Regions from separate parts of the Christensenella sp. MSJ-20 genome, predicted to be linked through region 1. Evidence: riboswitches for the same ligand, from Rfam matches in the RefSeq annotation. Region 1 holds a riboswitch; each other region holds the start of a gene.

What was found. A riboswitch is a leader RNA that binds a small molecule or an ion and turns the genes downstream of it on or off. The one in region 1 is predicted to bind molybdenum cofactor.
Region 2: it holds a riboswitch for molybdenum cofactor, as region 1 does, so the genes downstream of both, KP626_RS03960 (ABC transporter substrate-binding protein) here and KP626_RS07995 (class I SAM-dependent methyltransferase) in region 1, are expected to answer to the same signal.
Region 3: it holds a riboswitch for molybdenum cofactor, as region 1 does, so the genes downstream of both, KP626_RS00220 (iron-containing alcohol dehydrogenase) here and KP626_RS07995 (class I SAM-dependent methyltransferase) in region 1, are expected to answer to the same signal.
Region 4: it holds a riboswitch for molybdenum cofactor, as region 1 does, so the genes downstream of both, KP626_RS03155 (mechanosensitive ion channel family protein) here and KP626_RS07995 (class I SAM-dependent methyltransferase) in region 1, are expected to answer to the same signal.

The regions. Positions count from the first base shown of each region.
Region 1 covers NZ_CP076563.1:1,564,756-1,572,269, reverse strand. The annotation lists gene KP626_RS08005 (GntR family transcriptional regulator) at 441-1,877, shown strand; gene KP626_RS08000 (hypothetical protein) at 1,963-2,202, opposite strand; molybdenum cofactor riboswitch at 2,345-2,465, shown strand; gene KP626_RS07995 (class I SAM-dependent methyltransferase) at 2,536-3,390, shown strand; gene KP626_RS07990 (iron-containing alcohol dehydrogenase) at 3,440-4,597, opposite strand; gene KP626_RS07985 (VOC family protein) at 4,729-5,076, opposite strand; gene KP626_RS07980 (DUF378 domain-containing protein) at 5,276-5,482, shown strand; gene KP626_RS07975 (DMT family transporter) at 5,593-6,027, shown strand; gene eno (phosphopyruvate hydratase) at 6,042-7,289, shown strand; gene KP626_RS07965 (LysM peptidoglycan-binding domain-containing protein) at 7,495-7,514, shown strand, end outside.
Region 2 covers NZ_CP076563.1:772,566-780,079, reverse strand. The annotation lists gene KP626_RS03990 (hypothetical protein) at 1-130, opposite strand, end outside; gene KP626_RS03985 (hypothetical protein) at 117-632, opposite strand; gene KP626_RS03980 (ParB/RepB/Spo0J family partition protein) at 680-1,639, opposite strand; gene KP626_RS03975 (ParA family protein) at 1,605-2,411, opposite strand; gene KP626_RS03970 (LA2681 family HEPN domain-containing protein) at 2,483-3,979, opposite strand; gene KP626_RS03965 (helix-turn-helix domain-containing protein) at 4,213-5,247, shown strand; molybdenum cofactor riboswitch at 5,858-5,985, shown strand; gene KP626_RS03960 (ABC transporter substrate-binding protein) at 6,083-7,201, shown strand; gene KP626_RS03955 (FecCD family ABC transporter permease) at 7,220-7,514, shown strand, end outside.
Region 3 covers NZ_CP076563.1:48,598-56,111, forward strand. The annotation lists gene KP626_RS00210 (MATE family efflux transporter) at 1-1,253, shown strand, start outside; gene KP626_RS00215 (O-antigen ligase family protein) at 1,443-2,882, shown strand; molybdenum cofactor riboswitch at 2,920-3,039, shown strand; molybdenum cofactor riboswitch at 3,337-3,429, shown strand; gene KP626_RS00220 (iron-containing alcohol dehydrogenase) at 3,568-4,770, shown strand; gene KP626_RS00225 (glycosyltransferase family 2 protein) at 5,207-6,475, shown strand; gene KP626_RS00230 (hypothetical protein) at 7,092-7,514, shown strand, end outside.
Region 4 covers NZ_CP076563.1:609,797-617,310, reverse strand. The annotation lists gene rpoD (RNA polymerase sigma factor RpoD) at 1-332, shown strand, start outside; gene KP626_RS03180 (hypothetical protein) at 372-749, shown strand; gene KP626_RS03175 (tRNA (adenine(22)-N(1))-methyltransferase) at 839-1,504, shown strand; gene KP626_RS03170 (Nif3-like dinuclear metal center hexameric protein) at 1,491-2,270, shown strand; gene KP626_RS03165 (zinc ribbon domain-containing protein) at 2,315-3,034, shown strand; RNA gene rnpB (RNase P RNA component class A) at 3,043-3,377, shown strand; molybdenum cofactor riboswitch at 4,060-4,179, shown strand; gene KP626_RS03155 (mechanosensitive ion channel family protein) at 4,393-5,271, shown strand; gene KP626_RS03150 (carbohydrate-binding family 9-like protein) at 5,322-5,936, shown strand; gene KP626_RS03145 (MFS transporter) at 6,136-7,326, shown strand; gene KP626_RS03140 (class I SAM-dependent methyltransferase) at 7,482-7,514, shown strand, end outside.

The DNA.
Region 1 (7,514 bases):
GGTCACTGCCACGGACAAAAGGCCCGTGGCAGCAGGGAATGGGGCGCGGATCGCGATATAAACGATTTTGCGAACGCCCTCTTTATAGGAGGGCGTTTTTTTACGGAGCAGTGTCTGTTTTCTCTGACATTCTCCTGCCAAAAAGCGTATGGAAAGGATACAGGGCATTTCCGTTATAAAGTGGTATCGCAAACAAACCCGAGCCCATCACTCAGCCGCTTCTTCCATCGCTTTTCCCATGTGACGTTTGTTTTTGTTTCGGAATGGCGCGTATCAACCGAAAACAGAGATAAAATACAGGCGATTTTCGAAGAAATATATCTCAAATTGTCTCATTTTCCGATTAGTTTATTATTTTAATGGTAATATTATGACTAAACAACGGGAATTTGGGCACATTAGCATATAGGTCCAAAAAATATGCGACTTGAGGTGTAAGCTTGGAAAGAAAACAAACCCGATTTGCCTTCGTCTACGAGAATTTGCGACGTCAAATTCTATCGGGGCAGCGGGAATATGGCAGCAAACTGCCCTCTGCACGGCAGCTTTACCAGCTCTACGGAGTGGGAATCCGAACCATCAAAACCGTTTTAATGCGGCTTCGGGAGGAAGGGCTTATTCACACCGAGGAGCGAAAGAGGGCGGTGGTTGTCTATAGAGTTCCGTTTAGAGAGCAAAAGCATACGGCGCTACAAACAATCGCCGGTCAAAGAGATGCTATCTTAGAGATCTATCGATCCATGGAGGCGCTAATGCCCGATCTCCTCACCTTTAGTTGCCAGTTTACCGATATCATCAACCTGGATCATTACGACGACATCCTTAGGTGGGCAAGGCGCCCCAACCTAACCTCCAACGGCTGGAAAATCCCCGCCCGCTTTTTTCATGATATTCTGAAATCCTCTGGAAACCCCTTTTTCTGCGATGTGCATTCCGCTTTAGAACTACATGGGGAAACCTCCTTCTTAACGGAATATCTTACCGAAACCGGACTCTTTCCCCAGGAGAAGGAAAAGGAAGAATTTAACCGTATCCTGGACGCGGTGAGAAGCGGCAACACCTATGCCATTCAAAACAGCTTTCGGGCGCATTATCATTCCATCGCCAATTCCGTTGCGTGCTGCATGCAGCACCTTGCCGTTCAGTACCCCCAGGAGCCCATGGACCCCCGCCGCTATTTCTCGTGGAACACCAGCTATGGCATCCATCAGCACTATCAGCGAATTGCTCGGGATCTGGCGGAAAGGATCAATTTTGGCACATACGCTTACCGCTCCTATCTGCCGTCGGAGCGGGCTCTAGCAGAGGAATACGGGGTATCGGTCCATACCGTCCGCAGGGCGCTCTCCATTCTAAACAACCTTGGATTTGTTAAAACGCAAAACGGCCGGGGGACCCAAGTTCTAACCTTGGATCTATCCGCCAGCATCAAAAATACAAATCATTCCAGGCTGTTGCTGCACCTCAACGCCCTTCAGTTTATGGCCCTGATCGTTCGCCCAATCGCCCTGTCGGCCTTTGACGGAACCCGGCAATCCCTGCAAAAGGCGTTTTCGCAGCCACAGGGCATCTCGCTGGCCGATCTCACCAGCCACGTGGTGGACAACGTCCCCCTCTACCCGCTCAAGGTCATCCTGCAAAAGATCGACCATATCTTCTACGGGGGCATTTATCTCTACCGGCGGAACAGCCCTTTTCCGGACGCCCCCAATGAACTGGCCGTACGGATCTTCTCCTGTCTGGAGAAGGACGACCGGCAGGGCTTTGCCCATCTTCTCTTTGAAACCTACTGCGGCATTTTGACCAACCTTCGCAATCTATTGGTGGACAACGGAGTTCCCGAGGCGGAGCGGGTCATCACGCCCAACCTCTGGTAGCCCACATGAAAAACCCCCGAAAGCCGACGGCTTCCGAGGGAATTCCAATGGTTCAAGAGGATCTGTTTCCCGCCTGAGGAGGGCGCTACCGGCAGGTATTGGCGTTGCACCAAGGGCCGCCCCATGGGAGCGCAAAAATGCTGATCGCAGTGATCTGCGGCGGGATGCTTCTTGTCATAACACCGTTGTATCGGATCCGAACCACATTGCCCTGGCGGAACCGATGGGCATGGGGGGTGTGGACGATTACCCGCTGCCGCGTTTCCAGATCCAGCACAAGCAGACGGTTTCTCTGTACGCCGATCACAATGGCTTGCATGGTCACACATACCACCTCCAATTGTCACACTACAGGATATGAAAAGCAGCGGCAGACGGCTACACTTCAGCCGGAACGATCCCTTTCAAAAGGCTGGACGGATTGACATCCCGGAATCCCTATGATACTGTACAAGCACCATTGAGAAATCGTTTCTATCCTTCGAGCCCATTCCCCTAAGTGGCCTGTCGCCATATGGAGCTGGGCCAAAGGGTCGGTTTTGAAAAGAGCCGGCCTTCCGCCCCGAAAAGATGGATGCAGCGACCGGCAACTCACGTCCTCTTCATCTTTTGGATGGAGAGGACGTTTTTTAGTTTTTTATGAAAGGGGATCGCACCAATGAAACAGCCGCTTATCAACTGGCAGGAATTGCAGCGCTTAAACCGGCCTCCCATGGCCCCGCCCCAACAAAAAGAGGAGGGCAACATGTGGGACCGGGCGGCCGATATGTACAAGCAAATGGCCGCCATGGAAAAGAGCTATACCGTGGGATTTTTGGATGCCTTTGAAACCCGCCCCACCGACACCGTCTTGGATGTGGGGTGCGGCCCCGGGCGCATTTCCGTTCCCATGGCCCAGCGGGCCAAGAGCGTTACCTCGGTGGATTCCGCACAACGAATGCTGAATCACTGCATCCAAAACGCCAAGGACGCTGGGGTCACCAACCTCACTCCCCGTTTATTGGACTGGGAGACGGCTGAACTAGGACGGGATCTGGAGCAGCATGACATCGTCATCGCGTCCCGCTCGGTAGGACTTCAGAACCTGCGCAAGCTCAGCAGCTTTGCCCGGCGCATCGCGGTGATCATGGCCTGGGCCAATGCCCCCAGCATTCCCAACATCCTTCATGATATCTTTGTAGGCTGCTCCGAGGAGGAGGAACGGCGCGGTCCCTTCCCCATGGACCGGCGGGTTGGCTATAACGTCACCTATAACATGGTCTACGATATGGGCTACGACCCCAACGTCCGTATCCTCACCGATGGCTTCACTCGGGATTTTAGCTGCCGAGAGGAGGCCTATGCCGAGATGGTCAGCTTGGGCACCGTGGCCCCTGGCAAAATGGACGTATACCGGGCCAATCTGGACCGGTTCCTCACCCAGAATTCCGACGGCAGCGTTACCTTCCGCCGGGAGACCCGCTCCTTTGTTATGTGGTGGGAGACCGATCAAAGCAAAGTGTACGGATTATAATATTCTGCTTCTATCAAAAAACAGCGGCTCTCGCCGCTGTTTTTTACGTTTAGAAGCACATCTCATAGATCTTCAGCACGTCGCTGGGGCCCAGGGGAACATAGGCGTCGGGAAGATCCACCTTCTGGGCCATGGCCGAAAGGGACTCCCGGGCAATGCCCACTTCCGACAGCCTTGTAGGAATACCCATCTCCACAAACACCTGGCGAGTAGCATCGATCGCTTCCCGAGCAACATCGTACCGGTCTTTTCCTTCGGAGCGGAGGTCAAACACGTTAACACCATACTCCACAAACTTGTCCACGGTGACGTCTGAAAGAATGTACTCCATCCAGGCTGGCGTCAGAATAGCCAGTCCCACGCCATGGGTAATGTCAAAGAAGGCGGATAGCTCATGCTCCATGGGATGGCAGGACCAGGCACAGCCCTTGCCATAGCTGATGAGATCGTTGATGGCCAGGGAGGAAGTCCACATGAGGTTGGCCCGGGCCACATAGTTCTGGGGCTCCTCCACCGCGATCCTTCCAAAGTGCATGGCGGTTTTCAAAAGGGCTTCACACAGCCGGTCATTGAGATAGAAATCGGTCTCCCTGCTAAAGTATACCTCTAGAATGTGGGAGATGATATCGGCTGTGCCGGCTGCGGTCTGGTACTTGGATACGCTAAAGGTGTATTCGGGGTCCAAAATGGATACCTTGGGCCGCAGTATGGGAGCCCCAAAGCCGATCTTATCGTTGGTCTCAAGATTGCTGATCACCCCGCCGCAATCCATTTCGGAACCGGTAGCAGACAGGGTCAGCACCGACAGCACCGGCAATGCCTTGGTAATGGGCGCTTTCTGGGTAATGAGATCCCAAGGGTCTCCCTGGTAGAAGGTCGCGCAGGCGATGGCTTTGGCGCAGTCGATGGTGCTGCCGCCGCCTACGGCCACCACCACCTCTACGTCGTTATCCCGGCAAAGCTTTGCTCCCTCGGCCACCGAGGTAACCCGAGGGTTGGGATCGATGCCGGAAAGCTCCACCCACTGGATGCCCGCCTGGGAAAAGCCTTGGGTGACGGCGTCATAGATGCCGTTTTTCTTGATGCTTCCTCCCCCGTAGCAGAGCAGGGCTTTTTTGCCATACTGCAAAACAGCCTCTGGGAGCTTTTCAATCTGGCCCTTGCCAAAATGCACTACCGTCCCGATGTCATAGGTGAAATTATACAAGCTAAAATTCCTCCTTATGTTGTATAGTTTTGCTTTCCCAGTGTAACCCAAACCACCCATATGTTGTCAAGGGTCAACAAAAAAAGCTGGATAAAGGATATCCAGCCAAGGGTATTCTCAATACAGGGTCTCTATGGTTGAGTAATTTTTTGAAATTCCACCGTGTAGCCGTTGGGATCCTTTACGAAGAAGGAATAGACGGGAAAACGCTGGTGAAGCTGAGGCTGCGTGCAGGAAAGCACATCCTTTAGCCGCTGGTACTGAGCATCCACAGCCGCCCGATCCTTAAGATTAAAAGAGATGCATTGATATGCTTCCACCGTCCGTTCCCGCTCCACAAAGCCAAGGTATCCGTATCCTGTGTCAAAGATGCGGCAGCCGGGCTGGTCAAGCCAAACGGGCAACCCCAGTAGATCCCGGTAAAACGCCGTGGTTTCCGTCAAATCATCACAGGCGTAAAACACCACCATGGATTCCATTCGATCCGCTCCTTTCAGCCTTACGATTGATAGTATGCCATGGTAAAAGCGTTTTGCATAGGGTCAGGGCAACTCATCCCTTAAAACTGGAAAAAAACATTTTGTTTTCCTTTACTCCCCAGCATATGGATGGCGGCATCTGCAAACAATGTAAACGGAATCTTCAGCACCACATTTTATATCAAGGAGTGAAATCACAATGTTCAATAAACTTGCCCTCGCCCTGCTGATCATCGGCGGTCTGAACTGGGGCGCAATCGGAATTTTTCAGTTCGACGTTGTGGCATGGATTTTCGGCGGTCAGGCGGCCATCGTCAGCCGGATCATCTATACCCTCGTGGGCATCGCTGCCCTGATCTGTTTTTCCTTTTTCGCTACCCACGATGGGCACCGCAGCGAGCAATAACTGTTTTCCATGAAAAGCCCCGGTCATGGGGGCTTTTCGCGTTTTGGGCATTTTCACAATTTTTGGTATGAAGGCGGGGATCAAAGCCATACTAAACCCGAGGTGATTCCATGTTAGGAGTAATCATGAGCATCATAGCCGGAGCCGCCATGAGCATTCAAGGTGTTATGAACACCCGGCTCAGCGAGGGCATCGGGCTGTATGAATCCAACGCTTTCGTCCAGGGCACCGCCTTTGTCCTGTCCATCATCGCAATGTTGGTGCTGGGAAACGGCAACTGGAAGGAGCTAGGCAGCGTCAACAAGCTATACCTTTTGGGCGGCGCGCTGGGCCTGGTGATCACCATCACCGTGATGGTGGGCATCAAAAACCTGAGCCCCACCATCGCCATTTCCGTGATCCTGATCGCCCAGCTTTTCGTGGCGGCCCTTATCGACGCCTTCGGGCTCATGGGCGCCGAGAAAGTGGCCTTTGGCTGGAGCAAGTATGTGGGGCTGGGCCTGATGATCGCCGGCGTCCTGCTCTTTAAGTGGAAATTGATATAAGGAAGGAGAAACCCATGCGCACACCTAAAATCGAACGCATCCAAGGCCTGGAGGTACTGGATTCCCGAGGGAACCCTACCGTCCGGGCGGAGGTATGGCTCACCGATGGCAGCCAGGGCTGGGCCATGGCCCCCTCGGGTGCCTCCACCGGGGCCTTCGAGGCCCATGAGCTGCGGGATAAGCATCCCAATAGATACGGGGGTAAGGGGGTTTTAAGCGCGGTGGACGGCGTCAATGGCCCCATCGCAAACGCCCTTATAGGCCTGGACCCCTTTTGCCAGCGGTCCATCGACCAAACCCTGATCCAACTGGACGGCACCGACAACAAATCCCGCCTGGGCGCCAATGGCATCCTGGCGGTATCCCTAGCCGTAGCCCGGGCAGCGGCGGACGCCCTGCGTCTGCCTCTCTACCGGTATCTTGGGGGCGTTTTTGGAGATAAACTCCCCCTGCCTATGATGAACATTCTCAACGGCGGAGCCCACGCCCAGAACAACGTGGACATCCAGGAATTTATGATCCTGCCATCGGGCGCCTCCTGCTTTGCCGATGGCCTTCGGTGGTGCAGCGAAATCTACCACGCCCTGGGCAGGCTATTGGCCCAAAAGGGGCTTTCCTCCGGCGTGGGCGACGAGGGCGGATTTGCCCCCAACCTGCCCTCCGACGAGGCGGCCATCGACATCATCCTTCTGGCCATCGAGGCGGCGGGCTATCGCCCCGGAGATCAGGTGAAGCTAGCCCTGGATGCCGCCGCCAGCGAATGGCAGGACGGCGCCGGCTATCGACTTCCCAAGCGGGGCGCCTTCCATACCGCCCAGGAGCTGATCGCCTATTGGGAGGCCCTTTGCCGCCGCTATCCCATCGCTTCCATCGAAGACGGCTTGGGAGAGGAGGACTGGGCAGGCTGGACAGCCCTGACCCAGTCCCTTGGAGACCGGGTACAGCTGGTGGGGGACGATCTCTTTGTCACCAACACGCAGCGCCTAGGCCGGGGCATCCGGGAAGGGGCTGCCAACGCCATCCTGGTGAAACCCAACCAGATCGGCACCCTCACGGAGACCCTCAGCGCCATTCAGATGGCCCAGGATGCCGGATTCGGCCGGGTGATCTCTCATCGCTCCGGGGAAACCGAGGACCCCTTCATCGCCGATTTGGCGGTGGCCACCGGCGCGGGACAGATGAAAACCGGCGCTCCCTGCCGCTCCGACCGGGTGGCAAAGTACAACCGGCTTCTGTGCATCGAAAAAGAACTGCAGGGATAGCCCGCAGCCACGGATCAAACAGCGCCCCCGTGGGCGCTGTTTTTCTTTTAGCCCTTGACGAATCCAAAGTATAAGCGTTTACAGCGTCGGCGTAAGCGCAGGAAACAGCCGTTATTTTAGGCGGCACCAAACCATGGCTCACCCCATAAGGTGCTTTTTCATAGTATGAAATGGACCCAAGGTCCAATCCAACATGGAGGAAGCCATGAAACACAAACTCAAAAA
Region 2 (7,514 bases), 790 kb from region 1:
GGATGAACATTAAGGGGGCAAGAAAATATATGGCCTGATAATCTTCAAGCCCCCATCGCTGGGAGAGGGTGGAGAGGATTTTCCGCAGCTCCTTACGCCATTGCTCGTTGATCGGTTTAGCGGAGTTCATCAAATACCCCCTCAACCGCTTGTTGTACGGCGTTTTCCAGCGTGTCCAGGTCAATCATTTCCAGTACGGCGTCGTGATCGTCTGCAAAGACATAGGATGGCTCATCGGCTGAATCCGGGTTTAAGGACGGCTCGGTGAACATGTATGTTGTCCGGCTGTCAGTAATGGGCATTCCATAAACCATGGAGAAATGATCCGATACCCATCGTTTGTACCCTGTGAGTCTTTGGGCCATATGCGGCAGGCACATCCCCTTGGGAAGATCATGTAAAAGGTACTCCAGGGATCGATAAAGCTGTGTTTCGGTCTGATAAGGGAGGGCCTTGCTATATGCTTCGGGTTGATAAGCGGCCTTTGCAGATAGGATGGGAATGGATTGGAATACCCAATGTAGGAAATCCGGCGCGAGATGTACGGACAGATAGTTGAAACGGACCAGGGTTTTGGTAAGACGGTTCAATCCAATGACGAGATCGTTTAAGGAAATAGGGTCTTTATGCATGGAGAATCCCTCCTAGAAAAATGAAAAGCCCACCTCTTTTGAGTGGACTACCTTGCCATTTGTTGATGGCGCTGTTTCTTTTTGCTGTAGAACTGGACAAAATCCAGGAACAACTTCTGTATTTGGTCTACGTTCACCTCCCCGCCGAAATATTTGGATACCTCCTTGTACGGAATGACGAGATCACGTTTCCCGTTGGTTGGCAGGGGTTTGGGACCTGGAATATCCACCATGATCTGATCCAGCATCTCATCGGAAAGCGTTTTAGCCTTTTGCGCTTCTGCCCGGATTTTCTTTGCCTGAGGCAGAGAAGGAGTACGTTCTGCTTGGATCAGGTAGTCATGGGTGGATTGTTGTTGATCTTGGGACAAGTAGGAGATCTGCTCGGCTGGGGTCATTTTGAGGCTCCCCGTGTCTACCATGGTTTGGAGCGGTGGGATTAGGAAATTGAGCCGGTAATACCGGTGTACCGAGGTATGACCCATGCCAAAGTCGGCGGCAACTTCGTCCCTGGATTTCTGACTTTTTAACTTGTGCCCATCGTGGGCACAAGTTTCCTCGTCCAGAAACGGAAGCCTTTTGCCCTGGTGTTTTAACACCTCATATTTGAGTTTCACGGCACGGGCAACTACCATGTGATGAAATTCTTTTCTTTGCAGCAGTACGGAATCGGCGTATTCCTCTTTGGCTTCTTCCTCTGTGATATTGCGAACCTCGGAAGGAATGGTTTTCTTTCCTGCTATCTTGGAAGCGAGAAAACGCCGGTGGCCGTCGATGATCTCATATCTTCCGTTGGACAAAGCCCGCAGCTTGATGGAAGTGTGGATTTCTTTGTCCTGTAACTGCTCGGCAAGGCTGATGACTTCAGGACTGTTCTCGTCAATGGGCTCGAATAAATTGGGGTTCGGGTCAATCAGCTCCAATGGGATCCGTTGTTCTCCGATTGGAGGATGGGACGCTGGTTGAAACAGGCTATCGAGTGCGGCTTTGCTTTTTGATTGGGGCATCCAGTGACAGCACCTCCTTTGTTAAATTGTCGTAGGCTATGGCGGCATCACTCCTTGCGTCATAGGCAAAGATGCTTTTGCGGCTTTCCTTGCTGTTACCCACGGCGATGCGATCTGGTATGATCTGCCGAAAAACAGGAACGGATGGGCCAAACATCTCCTTGATTTGCAGGGCAAACCGTCGGTGAAGATTGGTCCTCAGATCCGCTTTGGTAATGAGAATCCCGGTTACGTCAAGGGAAGGATTTAACAGGTTTTTGATCTTGCGGACATTTTCTACCGCTCCATAAACCCCGGAAAAGCTGTCCGTCCCTGGTTCTGTTGGGATAATCACCCCATCGGATGCTACCATTGCATTGATGACGATTTGGGATAGTCCGGCTGGACAATCCAGAAGCACATAATCGTATCCCTCTTGAACCTGTTCCAGAAACCGGCGTAATATGCTTTCTCGGCTTAAGGCTGTTACCAAATGGCTTTCAACACCGATTAGGGCTTTTTCTGCGGGGATAACGTCTACCCCTTCTTTAGTAGGATGGATGAAATCAAGTTTTTCAATGGGCGATCCGTCCATGGTTTGGATCATGGCGTCGGCCAGGGTGGATTGGATCTCATCCTCCCCTAAAAAACAGGATGTTAAATCCGACTGCATGTTGCAATCCACCAGCAAAACCTTTTTTCGATGGCGGGCTAGTCCTACGCCCAGGTTTATGGTGGTTGTGGTCTTTGCAACCCCTCCTTTCTCATTGGTGATTGTGATGACTTTCGGCATTGCTTCACCTCCATAGGTTTGGAAAATGAAAAAGGCGCCATTGGCGCCTTTTAAAAAATGTTTTAGTTTATTTAATCTTTAGTATATTCATTCTTTTCTTCATTAAACTTGACTGCAAGACAAAGATATATGATTAATTCTCGTGCTAGTTTTAAAAGTCGAAACGTATTATCCTCAATTTTAGCTTCTGTGGTATACTTTGTAAAAGAAATATTTTTATTTAATTGATATGCTGTGCGCAAGCAGTTGTGCTCCATATCATTTCTCATTTTAAAGATTGGCTCTGCTTGAGGTGCAGTGGTAATGGAATCTTTTTCAAAAAAATCTTTTTGGAGCCAATACATTGCCTGAACTAAAGGATTGTTTGGATGTACTTTGAGAATAGGATGTGGAACAATAAAATAAGATCTTCCTTTTCCATTGATAAGTTCAGTTTTCCATACATTTTTGAAACTAATTTTTGTACCAGTAAGCCCTACTTGAAAATACTCGTTAATAAAAAAACCAATCCTATCAAACAAAGAGTAAGCTGATTTAAAGGCTGTTCTTAACATACTATCCTTTAAAGAATAATCAGAGAAATCTGCTGTATCAATTAAATCCAAATTCGACTCAGAATAGTGTTTGTATTCTTCCTCAGTAGAAATTTTATACCATAGTAACCTGGCCCAATTATACTCTTGTTTAATCTGGTTAAATAAACCAATAAACTCTTTTTCTTTATTGTTATAGGGTTCTTTAAAAGGAAGATTAACACTATCGACTGCAAAGCATGGACTTGTTATTATATCTAAGCATGGGTTGAGAAAAAGACGAAATAGAAGTAAATAGTTTCGATAATCTGCTTCTTTTTGATTACTCGATTGGAAAGGAGGCAGGTTTAGAGGTTTACTCAAATAATTCTCGATATATGTGGAATCAAATGAAGAAATGAGATTTTGTAGTATCTTTAGAAATTCCTTGTTCTCTATATTTATTTTGCATTTTTCTGCTTGTTTAAAATAATGATAACAAGCGTGATAAAAATAGTTTTGTTCATATTTTTTAAGCTGAATTGGTGCAAATCGAAATAATAAAATTGAATAATTAAGACTTGCCATTGCGAAATCATTGCTAATAAGCAAAGCATTTTGAAAACAATCTGATGCAATGATATATCGCCCTAGTTTGTTATATGCATTTCCTAAATTAGTATACGAACGCATTGCAATATATTGTGCGACCTTTGCTTCTGGGTTATTATCGGTATCATCATAGTGAGTTTCATATAAATCTAACGCATATCTGAAATGATAGAGTTCTTTTTCAAAATATTGTTCTTTGATTTCTTCTTCTAGTAAAGATAGTTCGTCATACGCAGTTGCAATGTCATAGTGGATCTGAATTTGTGTTGGGATATTGTATTCTTTGTATAATAAAGATTCGGCTTTTTTAATAGTATCCAGAATATTACGCCCATCTCTTTTGAAATATAGATCGTCAAATATTGATGACAAATCCCTTACCGATCTTTCAATAATCTCCGTAAAATTTCTTTCAAATTCTTTGGCTTGTTCTTTAAGAGTCATAGCACCGATCCTTATGTTTTTAGAGATTAATTATCAAATTTACTGTATCATAGTTTTTATAGATTTAGAATTATGTTACTCATTATAATACAATTATCGCACAAAAAATAAATAGGGGGTGTATTCTAATATCAAGGTTTCAATATTATTCAACTGAAGAAATAGTACGCTATTTTCTTAAAACGGGCAAAGAGGGCGATTGCTGGGATTTCAAACTGGAATGGCATGACAATATGGTTGACCTTCTAAAAGATATAATTTGTTTTGCCAATACAGTTCACGATGAAAATTGTTATATTATTTTTGGCATTTCTGATTCTTTACAGATTTTAGGGATGCAAAAGAAGCGGATCAAACAAGCTGAGATACTTGATGCAATTTCTAATCTTACGTTTGCGGGTGATGTCTCACCCAAAATAGAAGTAAAGACTATTGTGTTAGATGGACAAGTGCTAGATGTGCTGATTATTTTTAATGTAGAACGCACGCCTATATATTTAAAAAAGAATTATGGCACAATGCGGGGCGGATGCATTTATACACGTGTGGGCGATAAAAATACTCCTGATAATGGAAATGCGGATATTGGAGAGATAGAGGATTTGTGGCGCAAGCGATTTGGACTCACTAAGCCACCATTGGAATTTATCTATGATCGTATGAATAATAAGTTTGAATGGATAGAACAAAACGAGGGTTTTTATAATATTTACCGCCCTGAGTATACTATTCAAATACAAAGTAAAAACGATGAAGCTAGAGATGAACCAATGTATTATTCATACGCAATGGTAAACTCACAGACATCATTTGAAGTTTTAAATATCAAATATCAAAATATAATATTAGAATCTTATGGGTTGATTATTTTGGATTCTGGCCGACTGAGGATACCAATACCTGATCAGGGATTTGTCTGTCATAAGGGGTATGAGATATGTCCGAAATATAGTTATGAATACTATATTCTTGGTAGTAAACTTTATAAGATATTATCTTTTCTATATGAGCCACAAAATGGTGATGAACACTCTGCGTTTGAGCGTCTTAAAGAGGTGATTCTTATTTATTACTCGGAGGAAGAAAAACTAGCCTTTGAATCATTTATAGAAGGAAATCAAGACTTGCCAGAAAAATATATTGGTCGAATCAATAGGTTCAATTATATGAAAACCAATGATGAAAAAATTAAATTCTACTTGGAACGTTTAAAAATAGGCGTTGCTCTAAATATATTGTTGACAGACTGGCGAAACAAAAAATTGTAGTCAAATTTGACTACAATTTTGACTACAATCTCACCAAAAAACAGTGGAAAAAGCCGTCTTTTATAGAAATAATGGAATCCCAAGAAAATGGCCAAAAGCCTTTATTTAAGGGCATTTTCAGCATTTTGGGGGTGTCTTAAAAACTGATGAGCGTTGATCTCCGACTCTAAAGGCCGAAGGTTCGAATCCTTTCGGGTACGCCAGCGGCAGGTTGCCGCATCCAATACCGCAATTTACTTGGGTGGATTGCGGTATTTTTGTATCCGTTAGAGAATCTCCATATCGTAAAATTCTGTCAGCAGCCAGGCGCTGAAAAAATTTGCAAACCCATAGGTGGTTTGCGAACTTTTTTGTATTCTGAAAGCCATGTTTGTTGAAAGCCTTTTTTCAAAGCTGGCCTGCGCTATTCGTATATTTCATGTTTTTTGTAAGTTGATCATGCCTTTCGATTGGCTCTATGTGGGACTTTTAAACGATTTTTTGTTGACTTACACCAAAACCGCATGCACCCAGCCTGTGATAAAAAGCAAAAAAAGCATCCTGCAAAAACTTGACAATTATTGGAGAATATATAAGAATACACACGAATTAAGTCCAATAAACAAGTGAATAAGCGTCTTATCTTCGAGCCATCACGCCTAAGGGGTTCTATGGGGTGTTGGCCGGCCTTAAAGGCAAAGGGTTTCTTTGGAAACGAAGCAGCCTTCCAGTATGAAAAGAAGATGGTGTTTGCGCTGTGATGGGCTTGAGCTCCGCTTTCAAACCTACATGCAATGATAAAGCATCCGTCTTTCTTAACAGAAGGGCGGATTTTTTTACGATGAGGAGGAGAATCATGAAAAGAACTCTTGCACTGTTCCTGACCATGTGCCTGGCCCTTACCCTGTTTGCAGGGTGCGGCAGCGCACAGACCAACAGCAACGAGACCCCGGATGACCGTTCCGTTACGGTAACCGACATGAGCGGGGATTCCGTGACCATCGAGGGTGAGGTTAAGAGCATCATCAACCTGTGGCCCGCCGGAACTTCCTCGTTCTTTGTGATGGGCGCTGGCGATCTGGTAAAGGGCCTTGCCGTTAACAGCACCGGCACTATGAGCGCCTGGACCCAGTACTTCTATCCGGAATCCGTAAACATCCCCGCTCTGGGCGGCACCACCCCCTCTGTGGAGGAGCTCATCAACCTGGAGCCTGACTTGGTTATCATCCATCCCAGCACGGCCAAGGATGGGTTTGCCGAGCAGATCCGCAAGGCCGGCATACCCGCCATCAATATCAACTTCAGCGACTATGAGAGTATGATTGAAGCCTACACCATTCTGGGCAAGGTATTGGGCGGAGACTATGAGAAAAAGCTGGCGACCTGGTGCGAAGAGGTGGAGACCAAGCTGGCGAAATCCCGGGAGCTTACCAAGGATATCCCCGAGGATGAGAAACCCGTGGTCTATTACATCGCCGGCCAGGGAGAAAGCCTTGTGACCACCATGGCCCAGAACTCCATCATGCAGGATTGGGTGGAGTCCAACGGGGGCATCTATGCCGCCAAAGCGCTGAATCTGGATTCTACCGAGGTGACCGCGGAGCAGATCTTCCAGCTGGATCCCGACGTGATCATCGTGGGCGGCGCCTACCAGCATGTGCTGGTTGACCAGCTCAAGAACACCGATGGCTGGAAGGATCTGAAGGCCGTAAAGAACAACCGCGTATACACCAATCCCTATGCTTGCTTTAACTGGGATCGCTTTGGCCTGGAGAGCAACCTGCAGATTGAATACGCGCTGATGGCCATCCAGCCGGAGATTGCCGCAGAAAACGGTATTGACCGGGAGTATATGGTGAAGCGCATCATCGAGTTCTATAAGCAGTACAACGGCAAAGAGCTGACCGCGGAAGAGGCCGGCTATATGCTGGACGGCTTGAAGCCCGATGGTACCGCTGAAATTCCTGTTCAATAAGCAATGAAACGATTGAAAGTGAAAAGTGTTAAGAGCCTTCCCGAAAACGGGGAGGCTCTTGACAAAAAGTCTCTTAATATCTCAGAGCGCCGGTACCGGGTGGTTATTTGGGGTGTGGCGGCGGTTCTGGGGCTGGTTTTTGTGGCGTCGCTTTCCATAGGGCGCTATGGCATCGGTTTTTTTGATACCATAAAGATTCTGCTTTCCCGGCTATTTCCCATCCAGCAAACTTGGCCGGATATGGCAAGCGCGGTGGTCTTTGAATTTCGGCTGCCTCGGACCGTGGCGGCCATGTTGGTTGGATCTGCACTGG
Region 3 (7,514 bases), 360 kb from region 1:
CCATGTACAACATCGTGGACAGCATCTTCGTGGCGAAAATCGGGGAGGACGCATTGGCGGCGGTGTCCCTAGCCAGCCCGGTGCAGTTTCTGTTGATCGCTTTTGGCGTAGGCACCGGTGTGGGCATCAACTCCCTTATCAGCCGGCGGCTGGGGGAGAAGAATCGGGAGGCTGCGGACTCCGCCGCCACCCATGGACTCTTTCTGGCGGTGGTGACCTGGGCGGTATTTGCCGTCCTTGGATTGGTTGCCGTCCGGCCCTTCTTTGCCCTCTTCCATCCCACGGAGCAGGTTATGGGCTTGGGTATCGCCTATACCCAGATCGTAATGGTGTTCTCCATGGGGGTGTTTGTCCAGATCATTTGCGAGCGAATGCTCCAGGCCACGGGCAACATGATCTACCCCATGATCTTTCAGCTCATGGGCGCGGTGATCAATATCATTCTGGATCCAATCCTGATCTTCGGCCTCCTTGGCTTCCCCAAGCTGGGGGTGGCGGGGGCTGCCATTGCCACGGTGCTGGGACAGATCATCGCCTGTATCTTCTCGCTATACATTGTATTGACCAAGGATCATGAGGTATCCATCCAGCTTCGGGGCTTCCGGCCCCAGTGGGAGATCATCAAGCAGATCTATGTGGTGGGCGCGCCGTCCATCGTCATGCAATCGGTGGGATCCTTTCTCCTGATGGCCATCAACGGCATCCTAATCGGCTTCAGCCAGGCCGCGGTATCGGTGATGGGGGTGTACCAGAAGCTCCAGTCCTTTGTGTTTATGCCGGTATTCGGCTTGAACAACGGAGTTATGCCCATCATGGGCTATAACTTTGGGGCCAGGAAAAAGGAACGGCTGCTATCCGCTCTGAAGATTGGCGGATTATTGGCCTTGGGGATCATGTTCCTGGGGCTGTTGATCTTCTGGATTTTCCCCCGGGAGCTGCTGATGATCTTCAGCGCCACCCCCGAGATGCTGGAGATCGGCATCCCGGCCCTGCGTACCATCAGCCTGTGCTTTGTGCCCGCTGCCCTAGGCATTATGGTGTCCACCTTCTTCCAGGGGGTGGGAAACGGAAAATACAGCCTATACATCTCCATGCTGCGGCAGGTGGTGATCATCCTGCCGGTGGCGTATCTGTTTTCCAAGATCGGGCTGAGCTGGGTTTGGTGGGCTTATCCCATTGCGGAGGGGGTTTCCCTCATCGCCAGCCTGCTGCTCTTCCTCAAGCTGTATCGGGCGAAAATCGCCGATCTTTAGGCGAAAGAGGCCATATGCCCCGGGAAATGTCCATTGTTAGGGAAATCTTATGGGAATCTTAAGAATCCGCGGGATGTCTTAACGGGGAATTTATGGTACTATTAGGAAGCATACTGGCATGGTATGGCCCCGGGCCGGTTCCGGGGAAATTACCTGCCGCCGGACGCCGGCGGAGGGACGAAGGCGGCTATGATGACGATCGCTGGATGGAAAGCGGCCCTGAACGACATTGGCCTATTCAAAAAATGCTATCTACTCAACGCGCTGTTTATCACCTTTTATTTTTATAGCTGGGGGAGGATCAGCACCATTACCTCCGTGACGCTGACCCTATGGGGCGCCTATCTGATGCTCCAGGGTTTTTTGCACCGGCAATTTGATCTGCGTCAAAAGGGACTCTGGATGCTGGCGGTCTTCTTTGGGGCGCTCTGCATGTCCTCCCTGGTGAATCTGCCCAACGGCTGGATGAAAAATGCACAGGCCATCGCCCTGGCGGCGGTGACCTTTCTTGTGGTCTATTATTTGGAGCCCCAGGATTCGGCAAAAGAGAAGAAGGATTTTGAGGGATGCCTGAAAATCATCATGGTGTATAGCTGTGTGATGAGCAGCATTTCCCTTTTGATGTATTTTTCCAACATCTGTATCATCAACTATCCCGACCGGTATGCCGGTATCTACCTGAACCCGATTCTTTCCGGCCTGGTGGCCAATGGGGGATTGTTCTGCACCGTATACTTTCTGTGGGGCTGGAAACGCCGTCCCTGGCGCATCAAGGCCCTCTGTATCGCGCAGATGGTGGTACAGACGGTTGTGATGATCATCGGGAACTCACGTTCCGCCTACTGTTGCTTTGTGGCCTTCTTTGTGATCTACATTGGGATGCAGATCGCCAACGGAAAGCTGCTGCAAAATCCCGTGTGGAACCGTGTTCTAAAGGTGGCCATCGCCCTTGTGACGGTGGCGGTCATCGTGGTGGGCAGCAATTTCTTGGCCGAGGGGATCAACCGAGGCGTTTATGAGCTGAACAAGGCCATCTTCTCCCTGCGCTATCCCGACTATGATCCCGATTCCCCCAATTATGGGGATACCGACAACTGGTTTACGCCTCATCCCCTGGAACGCAGCAATGAGGAGGCGTCCAGCAATATCCGGCTGAACATGATCGCCACTGGCTGGGATACCTTTAAGGAGAATCCCATTCTGGGGACCTCTCCCGGGGATTTGATCCGCTCGGTTTTGGATACGGCGGAGCGCCAGGGCCAGCCGGAGGACTCGCTGCAGGGCATCGAGGGCGGGCGGGTACACAACGCCTACCTGGATGTTTTGGTGAGCATGGGGCTTTTGGGATTGATCCCTATGATACTGTTTGCGGTTTACTCGGTGATCAAAGCCTACCAATGCACCTTTGCCTGCCGAAAGGACCGGCCCGCCTATGATCATAACACCTTTGTGGTGAGCGTGATCGGCGCTATGGCCACCTTCTTCTTCATGGAATCCGCCATGCTGTTTACCATGTCCTTCGCAGAGGCGTTTTTCTGGCTTTCCCTGGGGCATCTAGCCCAGCGGGCGAAATTTCAGGGGAAGCGGATCTCCCCTCAGGTTGACAAAAACGGCGTGTGCCATTTATAATGTAGAAAATGTATCCATGGATACCATAGGATGGGGAGTGATCCCCACATTCCGAGTCCCTCTCCCTACGGATGGTTTCTAGGGGAGCCGGGCCAATGGGTTTGGGTGGAAACGCCTTGGCCTCCCGCATTTGGAAAGGAATGAACACCGGCGGCTGATCGCCCTTGTTTGTGATGCAATCTAAAAGCGGGAATCCCCGCTTTTTTGTTTGTTTGGGGGGAAGGATACACCATGCTATCTCTCTCTGCGAAATTGAGATTCCCCTCCCTTTTTCGCAAGAATTGGATAGGGTAGGGCCGTCGCAAGACGGCCCTATCTTTTTTAAAAGGGAAGAGTATTCCAATTTTGAAAGACTACATAAGTAGCATAAATTTTCTTTGACGAGGATGGAGGCGCCTTTTATAATAGGAAATACAAAAAGCATGTGAACGATATCACAATAGGGACAGTTCGATTCCGAGTTGATTCGTCTAAGGGCCTGACGCCTAGGGGGAACCAACCGATGGGTGGGGTAGGAAACGCCCCCGCCTCCCGCTTTGGAAAGGAACGAATTTCGGCCGCGGCGGCGCGGTGGATTTTGTTTTACCCGGCGGGAGGAGAACTCCCGCCGTTTTCTTTTGTATCTATAGCTTTCGCTGGTGGAAGACTAGCGGAAAATAGAAATATGCCATAGGAGTGAAAACAGATGTTGCAGAATTTTGTACAGCAGATCGGAACGAAGTTCATCTTCGGCAAGGATGCTGAAAAGCAGGTGGGCACCGAGCTGAAAGCTTTGGGCGCCACCAAGGTTTTGATCCACCATGACAGCGGTCAATTCCTGTATGACAGCGGGCTGCTGGAGGCCGTAAAGGGGTACCTCACCGATGCTGGCCTTGCCTATGTGGAATTGGGCGGCGTACGGCCCAATCCCCGGCTGAGCAAGGTCCGCGAAGGCATCGAGCTGTGCCGCAAGGAGGGTGTGGACTTTATTCTGGCCATCGGCGGCGGCAGCGCCACCGATTCCGCCAAGGCCATCGCCCTGGGCACCGCCTATGACGGCGACGTGTGGGACTTCTATGCGCACACCGTCAGCATGGAGGACGCCATGAAGGTGCAGGCCCTTATGATCGGCTGCCTTCTGACCTATCCCGCTACCGGCACCGAGGTAAGCGGCGGCGGCGTGATCACCAATGACGAAACCCTGGAGAAGCGGCCCTATGGAAACCCCAACGGCAGCACCCGGAGCAGGGTTTCCTTCATGAACCCGGAGCTTTCCTACACCCTGCCTCCCTATCTGACCGCCTGTGGCGTGGTGGATATGTACTCCCATATCATGGAGAAATATTTTACCCCCGATACCGATTTCGGTATTATGGACCGTTTGGCCGAGGCCGGCATGCGGAACATCCTGGTGTATGGTCCCAAAGTGCTGGAGGAGCCCACCAACTACATGTATCGCGCGGAAATCATGTGGTCCGGCTGCGTAGGCGCGGACAACTCCCAGGGCCTGGGCCGCGAGCAGGATTGGGCGCATCACTACATCGGCCATGAGATCAGCGCTCTTTACGATACCGCTCACGGCGCTACCCTGACCATCATGTGTCCTGCCTGGATGAAGTATGTGTATAAGCACAATCTGCCCCGGTTCGTCCGGTACGCTGTGGAGGTGTTTGGCGTGGAGAACGATCCCAGCAATCCCGATTGGGTTGCTCAGGAGGGCATCCGCCTGACCACCGATTTCTTCCGCCGCATGGGTCTGCCCACCTCCTTCGCCGAGGCTGGCCTGCCCACCGACAAGTTTGATCACATCGCCAAGATGGCTCCCATCAGCCAGGGCGATGACCATATCGGCTCCCTGATGCCCCTTTATGAGAAGGAGTGCCGGGAGATCCTGGAGCTGGCCCGGTAACGGACCGGCGAGAGGCTTTTGCAAACAAGAGAACGGCATGGATTCCATGCCGTTCTTTTTTTGTTGAAAAGCGAGCTGGGTCTAGCAGGAGAACCATACCAAAGGTCTGAATCATGGGGGGCGGGCTGCGGCAGATAGGATCCTTTAGGAAAACTTAAGGGTTCCTTTAGATGTTGTGGCGACCACTCGTATATAATGAGATGGAACCATGGAATGGGAAGAAAACGGTGCAAAAGGAAACAATCCCTTGGTTTTTGCGTCCAATCCAAGAAAGAATGCCCAGAAACGGACGGATGCAAATTCATATGGTTTGTGTTAAGATATGTAGTAATTCAAATAAGCCAAACGATCCTCTCCGCCTGGACTGGGCGGGGAGCCATGAGCGGCTTCGGCGGATGAGCCGGGCCGCACAAGCGAAAGAGAGGCAAAAACAGAGATGTCCTTTTTAACGGCTTTGCGTGGCGTGATCAATACCATCAATGTGATCACCATGCTGATCCTGTTATACCAGTTGGTAATCGCGCTATTCTGTCTGAAGGACCGGCCCAAGCGGCAGAACCAGGTGGACCGCAATCATCGGTTTGCGGTGATCATCTCGGCCCGAAACGAGGAAAACGTCATTGGCCATTTGATCGCCAGCCTGATGCGGCAAAACTATCCTCGGGAATGCTTTGACGTGTATGTGGTGGCGGACAACTGCACCGACGCCACCGCCCAGACCTCCCGTGATGCTGGCGCCATCGTCTATGAGCGGTTTGACGAAGCCCATAAGGGCAAGGGCTTTGCGCTGAAGTGGATTTTTGACATCATCCTGGCCCAGCGGCCCGACGACTACGACGCCTTTTGTATCTTTGACGCCGATAACCTGGTGGATCCAAACTACCTGGCGGCCATGAACCGGCAGCTGTGCTGCGGACAAGACATGGCCCAGGGCTATCGGGATATCAAAAACCCGGGGGATACCTGGGTATCGGGCAGCTATGCCATCTACTTCTGGTGTCTATCCCGGTTCTATCTTCGGGCTCGGGATAACGCAGGGCTGTCCTGTTTGGCCAGCGGCACCGGATTTATGTTCCGTTCCGATTTAATCCGCCAAGAGGGCTGGAATACCTCGACCATCACTGAGGACAGCGAATTCTCCATTCAGCAAATTTTGAAGGGGAGGAAGATCGTCTTTGCGGAGGACGCCATCTTTTACGATGAGCAGCCCACCAAGTTTAAACAGTCCATGCGCCAGCGGTATCGCTGGGCGGTGGGGAACGTCCAATGTTTGATTCTTTACCTGCCCCAGATCTTTAAAAAGGGACGGACCAACAACGTGGGCCGTTTTGCGCTCACCGATCTGGTGATCTATCTCATCGCCATGCCGGGAACCGGTCTAGTGGTCATTAACCTGATTTTAACCCTCCTGATGGGGTGGATGGTGGACAGCAGCTGGGTGGAGATCCTGCTCCAGGCGGTGGTGCCCATCCTATGCAGCCTGGGGATTATGTTCATCCATGGGATCATCACCGTGCTGATGGAAAAGAAGGATCTGCGTACCGTGGTCAAGGGTCTGTTTGGATGGCCCATCTTCCTGTACACCTGGATGTACATCAACCTTTCCGCCATCTTATACCGGGATACCACCTGGAAGCCCATTGCCCATACCAAGAGCGTGAGCATCGAGAGCATGGCGGCCGAGAACCAGGGGGAGATCAAATAAGCTTGAAGGGGTCCTCAGCGCTGCGCGTCTATTGAGCGATTGGATCATGCCGACGGTTTGGGCGGAACGCTGTCGGCCAGAAGGCAGATCCTGGGATGGAATTGACGGGAAAGGCCGTATGCGATGGATAAAGGGCGGTTCCTATCCGCCTTTCTGCGGTATCTTGGTTTGAAAAGGATCCGTCATGGGCGGATGTATTGAAGTAACAAAGCAGGAAAAAAGTAGATCGGTCATACTTTTCAAAAGCTGTTGATCTATGTTATAAAATATGTTACCATACAATCGGTTGTAATCACACAACCGATTGTTTTATTTTCTGTTGTTTTGGATGCGTCTCGAGGGATGGTATTGTTTTGAGATGGTTCCTCCTTCGAGTAGAGAAGGAGGGATTTTTGTACAGAGGGGATTTGAAGCGATTTTATTATCATGGGATATATAATGGCGAAAAATGGAAGTATGATCCATATGGTATACATTTTTCACCAGATCAAGAAAATAAAAAAGAATGGCTATTTTTGGAATTTTCTTATACATAGGACGAAAATTAAGCGATGCAAAAATGCATGCTATATTGATATCATAAGTAAAATCTAAAACCAATGAGAAGGAGAGGAACATGAAGCAACGGATTTTTTCTGCACTTCTAGCCGTATGCCTGATCATGGTACTGCTGCCCGGCACGGCATTTGCTGCGGCGGCTGTTCCTTCGGGAAACGGCAACAACTTCTTTGCCAACGGCACGGCCATTACGATTGCTGACCAAAAGCCGGATGATGCGCAGGATGCTACCCTGGATGGCTTCACTGCCACGGGCACCGACGCCTACATCATCTGGGAGGAGAGCGGCGTTAAAAAGACCATCGGTGTGGACGGTACGAAGGTATCGGTTTACGGCGGAAGCGACGGCAGCGCCGCTCCTGTTACGGTATCTAGCACCAGCATCACCATGACCGGCGGCAAGATCCATAATCTTTTTGGCGGCAACCTGGGTATGAAGGACGCCGATGCGGCCCATACCTCCCGGGTTACCGGAAACGTG
Region 4 (7,514 bases), 920 kb from region 1:
AGCCCGTCTCCTTGGAAACCCCTATCGGCGAGGAGGAGGACAGCCATCTGGGGGATTTTATTCCGGACGACGAGGCTTCGGTGCCCGAGGAATCCGCCGCCTTTACCCTTTTAAAGGAGCAGTTGGTGGAGGTACTGGATACCCTGACCCCCAGGGAGGAAAAGGTGCTGCGCCTGCGGTTTGGCCTGGACGACGGCCGGGCCCGAACCCTGGAGGAGGTTGGCAAGGAGTTCAACGTTACCCGGGAGCGCATCCGTCAGATCGAGGCCAAAGCCTTAAGAAAGCTTCGTCACCCCAGCCGCAGCAAGAAGCTGCGGGATTTTCTGGAGTAGGGCGCATCATTTAACGGTTGATTCAGGAGGAATTGTGGGATGAGAAGCGGGACAAAGCACCTGCGGATTGCCAGCGTGATCCAGATCCTTCTGGGGGCGGGATCCGCTGTCGCCACTTATTTTTTGATTGGCGCGGGGGATGTTACCGTTGCCGGCCTGGATCCTGAAAAGGCGCTGGGGATTCTAGTTTTGACCTATGGTGGACAAGCCTTTCAGGTGTTGGCGGGGTTGCTTGGGCTCTTGTTGTCCAAGAAAAAATCCCTTTTGACCGTGATCCTAGGCGTGTTGTTGTTTGTGCCACAGCTGATTGCCTTCCTCCATGTGAAAAATGATATCGCTTTGATTCTTGTGAATGCGGTTTTGCTGGCGGTCCCGTATTATTACCTGCATAACGCCTACAAGAATTTTAAGGAATAGGGCGAGAGATCAAAGATGACCGGATGGGGACAGGAGGGATACCGGCGGCTGCGTCCGCCGGTTTTATTATGACGGAGCGAATCGCTTGTATGCTGGCACTGGCATCCCCCTGCGATGTGCTGGCCGATGTGGGGTGCGATCATGGTCAGATTGGCCTTGGGTTCTTGAAAGAGGGCTTGTGTAAGAAAGCCTTGATGATCGACATCAGCGAGCCGTCCCTCAACAAGGCCCGGCGGTTGTTTCGCGAAGAGGGCTATGAGGACCAAGCCCATTTCCTGGTGGGGGATGGGTTGTTGCCTGCTGGGGAAGCGCAAGGGGTGGTCATTGCCGGGATGGGGGGAAAACTCATCGTCCGGTTGTTGGAGAACGCCTGGGCTCAGGCCCGAACAAAGGAATATCTGGTGCTGCAGCCCAACAACAGCATAGGGCTGGTACGGGGGTATCTAGCGGAGCACGGATTTGTGATTCGGGATGAGGCCCTTTGTTTTGAAAACGGACGGCATTATGCCATAATCCGGGCGGAGGCGGGAGAGAGCCCCCGTCTTTCGGCACTGGAACAGGAGCTGGGGCCGGTAAACCTTCAAAAAAGACCGTCGCTTTTGGCAAGCTACGCCCGGCATCGACTGAAGGTTCACGAGAGTATCCTATACACCATGGAGAGGGGAGAGATCCGGGGGGAAGCCTATGGATTCTCACAGGGGATGGTTCGGTCCATCCGGCACTATTTGGAGGAGGCAGAAGATGAAGGTATCTGAACTGGTGGAGATTGTGGACGGCATCGCGCCCTTTGCTCTTGCCATGGACTTTGACAATCCCGGCCTGATCCTGGGGGATCGGGAGGGGGAGGTGACCAGCGTGTTGGTTGCTCTGGACGCCACCCTTTCCGTGGTGGAGGAGGCCCGCCGGCTGGGGGCGGAGGTTATCGTGAGCCATCATCCGCTGTTATTTTCCCCCACAAAGCATATCCTGGAGCAGGAGGGGGATGGGGCCATCCTACGGCGTTTGATCGAAGGAGGAATTTCCCTCATCGCGGCGCATACCAACTTTGACGTGGCTCCCCGGGGGCTATGCTGGGAGCTGGCCTGCCGGATGGGCCTTCGGGATCCACAGGTGCTTATGGAAGACGGATACGGGCTGGTGGGGGATATCCCTCCTATGACGCTGTCCGTCCTTGCCCAGCATACCAAGGAGCGGTTGGACGCCACCTGCGTCAAATATGCGGGAGAGCCGGAGGGGATCATCCGCCGGCTGGCGGTGGCCTGTGGCAGCGGCCGCACCGCCTTTCCGTCGGCCTTGGCGGCGGGAGCTCAGGCCGTTATCACTGGAGAGGCCAGCTATGATTCTGCTCTGACCTTTGGGCGAATGGGCCTGTCCATCCTGGAGGCGGGGCACTTTGATACCGAGAAATGGTTTATGGATTCCATGGCCAGCCGTTTACAAAATGAGCTGGGTAGGCTACAATATAATGTGCGAATACACATTTCTAAGGTGAGTAAAGATGTTTATTCTGGAGCGGTATAGGCAAAGCCTATGGAGGCTCCTTTCTATATTGGGAGGCGATGCGAATGGGTAATGAAATTTATCAGGCGCTATGGGAATACCAGGCAGCCGACATCAATCTGAGCCGCTTTGAACGGAAGCTTCGGGAGTCCCAGACCCGGAAGAAGCTTTTGGCCATGCGGAATTATCTGCTGGAGCAGCAGAAAAAGATAAAGCAGCTGGAGGAGGATCTCTTAAAGGGGCAGCGGAATGCCGCCTCTATTCAAGAGGATATTCGGAAGGCCATGGAGGAATTTGCCATGCTGGATCAGGACCTCACCGACCTGGGGGACGATGAGGATCTGGAGGAACTTCGCCGGATTTCCAGGGAAATGGACGCCCTCAGCAAACAGTTAAACGGGCTGAATAAGGAGCTCAATGACATCAGCAAGCTGGCCTATGGGGCGGAAGGGGTCCTAAAGGACGCCTATGTGAAGATGCAGAAGGCCAAGACCGATTTTGACGCGCTCAAGGCCCTCCATGACAAGGAACTGGACGAGGCCAAGGGAGAGCTTAACGCCCTGCAGGCTGCTGTGGCGGAAAAGGAGAAATTTATCACCGATCCCGCGCTTTTGGCGGAGTATAAGAAGATCAAGAAAAACCGGCTGAACCCGTTGGCCAAGGTCAACGAGGATCGATGCAGCGGCTGCAATATGACCATTCCCAGCTTGACCCTTCGGAAGATCAAGGAGGGGGAGGGGATCATCGAGTGCGAGAGCTGCGGCAGGATTCTCTTCATGGAATAGGTATGACGCGAGTAGGCTGAATGACCGCGAGCGTTTGCTCGAGGAAAGTCCGAGCACCATAGGGCAGGATGCCGGATAACGTCCGGTGAAGGCGACTTCAAGGAAAGTGCAACAGAGAGATACCGCGAATCCCGTTTGGGACGCAAGGGTGGAAAGGTGAGGTAAGAGCTCACCAGCGGCCTGGCGACTTGTCCGCTATGTAAACCCCATCCGGTGCAAGGTTGATAGGGAGCAATTGTGGCGGCCCGTCACGCTCCGGGTAACTGCTTGAGCCCCGCGGTGACGCAGGGCCTAGATAGATGGTCATTCACGACAGAACTCGGCTTATAGGCTTGCTCGCTTCATGGAGGCCCGCTTATGCGGGCCTCTTTTTCTAATTTGAACGGAATAGGCTGGGGCTTACGCGTGTCGGATTCTCTATGCCAGAATATGGAGGGACTCTATATTGTTCTGGGATGAAAGACGCTCTTTTGAGCGGATTGACCGGGATGCAGGAAGTTGGAATTGTGATGGATGCGTCTGAGGTTTTCACGGAGAGAAGAAACTTCGATCCAGGGGAATCGCCTCGTGAAAAGCTAAAATGGACGTTTTAGGGTATGGATGAAAGAAACTCCACAATGGTTTGGTTCAGCCGTTTTGCGAACACGGGCGGGATGCTGTGGGACGCTCTTTTTTATATCTGATAGGTGCAGTGCTGTTTCGGCAGATCATTCATACGGCCGATGATATTACATTGCTGTCTATTTTGTAGAGACCGGAACCGCTTGATATTGGGTTCTAAAATGGACGGCATTTTCTTGGGGATTTTCAGAAGCCATGGGCTGATTAGGACGGCATCTCTGAGCAAGGACTGGTATTTGGAAAGAGGACACGGATCTCCGTCATTGAAATAATCCAATGGGGCAAAAGCCCTATGCGATAAGGAAATACAAAAATTAGATAATTTTTGTATTGATTAAATCGATTGCTGAAAATATCGTGGGATTGGTTGACAAAAAACCGAGGGGGATGCTATGATAAGAGCAAATTAAATACTGCTCTGAACTGAACGCCTAAGAACCTCGCGTTTATGGCCAAAAGTCGTTAGGGTATAGGGGGAAACACCTATGCCTCCCGGTGTGGAAAAGAGTGCGAGAAACCCAAGTAGGGGTTTATTGGCTTTACACATCGTAAAGCCTTTTTTGTTCGGCGCGGTACTGAGATTGGATATATGCATCTGCGTATATTATATTCCGTTGTAAGGGGCATGCGAGGACCGTGTATGGTGGACATGGTCCTTTCCCTTTTTTGGGGAATCATGTTACTATACTGGCATACTCTCTACTATGGCAGAGGCATTTTTTGATGGAGTGAAACAAATGGAACAGTTTTGGGAATCCCTCAATGGGTGGTTTGAGGGCGGCGCCCTGCAAGCATTGATCGACACCCTGCTCATCGCCCTCTTGGCGGTGATCTGTCTATGGATCAGCCGGCGGATTTTCCGGGGGATTCAAAAGCGTATGGGATCCCGCCGCACCAACCTGCGTTTTTTGCAGTCCATCGTTCGGACGCTGATCATCCTCTTTGCCCTTCTGGGCATCCTATACCAGATCAAGCCCCTTAGGGGATTCCTGACCTCCCTTTTGGCCGGGTCCGGCGTGGTGGCGGTCTTTATTGGCCTTGCGTCCCAGCAGAGCCTCAGCAACTTCGTCAGCGGGCTTTTGATCTCCACCGCGAAGCCCTTTGCGGAAGGGGATCGGGTGAAGCTGCGGGATATTGGGGTAACGGCCATTGCCGAGAGCGTGACCATCCTGTACAGCAAATTCAGAACCTTTGACAATTCCCTGATCGTAGTGCCCAACAGCGTTTTGGATAAGATGGTCATCGAGAACACCGATGTGGTGGGGGACCGATTCTGCAACTTCTTTGACATTGCCATATCGGGCCAATCCGATTTGCTGCTGGCCATGGAAACCGTAAGGGACATCGCGGAGCGCCATCCCCTCTGTCTGGATCAGCGGACGGAGGAAGAACTGGCCGAGGGCAAGCCCAAGGTGCCGGTCCGGCTGGTGGATATCGATGGAAACGCCCTGAAGCTTCGGGCCTCCATTTGGACGGAAAGCCCAGCCTTGGGCTATACTGCTCTTTGTGAGATCCGCCGGGATGTGAAACTGGCCTTTGACCGGGCGGGTATCCAGTTGCCCCGGCAGTATGTGGTGGTATCCCAGGAGCCTGTGGAAGATTCCTCCAAAATGTGATAGGATAAGGGCAGTGAAAATCGGAATGAAACCGTAAGGGAGTGGAGCTTGTGAATACCTATGTTATCAAAAAGATTCCCGCTGGAGCGAACGTCCCCTGGGAGGATATCCCCCAGGCGGATATTACCAACTATTCCCCCAATGAGAAGGAATATTATCCCAAGGCCTATGCCAAGGTGTGCCATGATGGGGAACGGTTTTATGTAAAATTCCATGCCGAGGAGCCCGCTATCCTGGGTACCCTGCGGAATTACAACGATCCCGTATCGGAGAACAGCTGCGTGGAGTTTTTCTTGAACCCCTATCCCGATGTTCGGGAGGACTACATGAATTTTGAAACCAACGTCTTGGGGGCACTGCTCCTGGGCTTTGGGTACATCAAGCCCCGGGGGCGTTTGTGGCATATCCTGCCGGAGGAGTTCCATATCCAAAGCACGGTGGCGGATCCTGCGGATTACAATGGGGAGTATTGGGAGCTGACCTATGAGATTCCATTTGCCATCTTGAACCAGGTATACGGCTGTACCGGCTTGGGCTCTGGCAGCAGGATCAAGGGGAATTTCTTTACGGTGTGCGCCCAGGGCGACCTGCGCCACGCAGGGACCTGGAACCCCACGCCCGGCTTCCACGAGCGTTCGGGCTTTGGGGATTTGATTTTAGAGTAGTTACAGGATTCTGAAATTGAAACGGAGGGGATTTCCCCTCCGTTTCCTATATTTGCCTATTGTCAACCCTCTGAAAAAAGGATAATCTTGGATTATCCAGAGGGGATTTTATCTGAATATTAGGGAACGATTCCACCGAACTGCAATCTGTGGGCGCCGCAGTTCTCCGGCGTTAAATCATTTTAAAGGGGTTGTTGTGATGGAATTTAAGAAAAAGCTGCTGCTGATCAACGTCCAGGAACTGCTGTTCTACGCGGGGATGGTTTCCCTTTCGTTTATCGCGGTGATCCTGGGGGAGACGGGAATGGACGGCACCGCTGTGGGCGCCGCCATGAGCGGGATCTCCGTGGTTTCCATGTTGACGCCTCCGCTGTTTGGCATGCTGGCAGATAAGATCGGCGTACGGAAAACCTTTTGTATCGCGTTGACCGGCGCGTCCATCGTTTGGTTTTTTGTCCCCCTTTCGGTGGGCGTAAAGCTGGGGACCCTTCCCCTTACGGTGGTTCTGCTGCTATCCGGCACCTTCTTCCGGGCATCCCATGAATCCCTGATGGATAGCTGGCTGATGAAGATCCAGGACAGCGAGCCTTCCTTTAACTATTCCAACACCAGAAAATACGGTTCTTTGGGATACGCCGCCATGGCGGCGCTATCCACTCCTTTGGCGGCCTTGCTGGGCACCGGCGCGGTGTTCTGGTTGATGCCGCTGTTTTTGATTCCCATTCTGTTTCTAGCCAGCCGGATTGGGGATCCCGGCCCCGCGGTGGGGAAAACAGCTCCCTCAAAAGCCAAGGGGGAAAAATTGCAACTGGGGCGTCTGTTCCACAGCTACGACCTGATGACCTATTTCGCCTGCGCTATTTTTATGCTGATGCCTTTCAGCGGTTCTGGCATTCAGCTGCAATACCTGGTAGGCGATATTATGGGGGATAAGTCCATGGTGGGGCTATTGGCCGGCATCAAGGCTGGGGCGGAGTTCTTTTGCTTCCTATTGGTGCCCAAGGTTCAGAAACGGGTAAAGCCCAGCGTTTTGATTTGCCTGGTATTTGGATATTATGCCTGTGAGGCCTTTTTGCTGTCCACCGCCCATAGTATTTGGGTGGTCATCGCCCTGATGTTGTCCAGCGGCGTTGCCTTTGCTTTTATGATTTCCACCGTCATCAACTACATCCACTCCAAGGCACCGGAAGGGCTGTCTTCCACGGTGGTCACCGTTAACGGTGCCATTATGGGGGTGGCGGGAATCATTGCCAACAACGTGTGCGGCATCCTGCGGGACGCCGCCGGTGTACGTACCGGGTATCTTGTGGTGGGTACCGTGGGCATCTGTGCCGTGGGCCTGTTTATCCTGTTCCAAGTCCTGGGGAAGAGGCTCCGCAAAACGGCTTAGAAAAGCAGCGGGGCAGGGTGGATTCACTACGGGCCGTGGGGCAAGTCCCACGGCCCGTCTTTTTGTGGTAAGATGAAAAAGCATCCTAATAGAGGAAGAGGGAGAGGAAAGTGAAAAGCGGGATAGAAGGCCATCAGGAGGCTGAAGAGCTGCGGATGAAATTTGATGAGGATCCGGAAAACTACCAC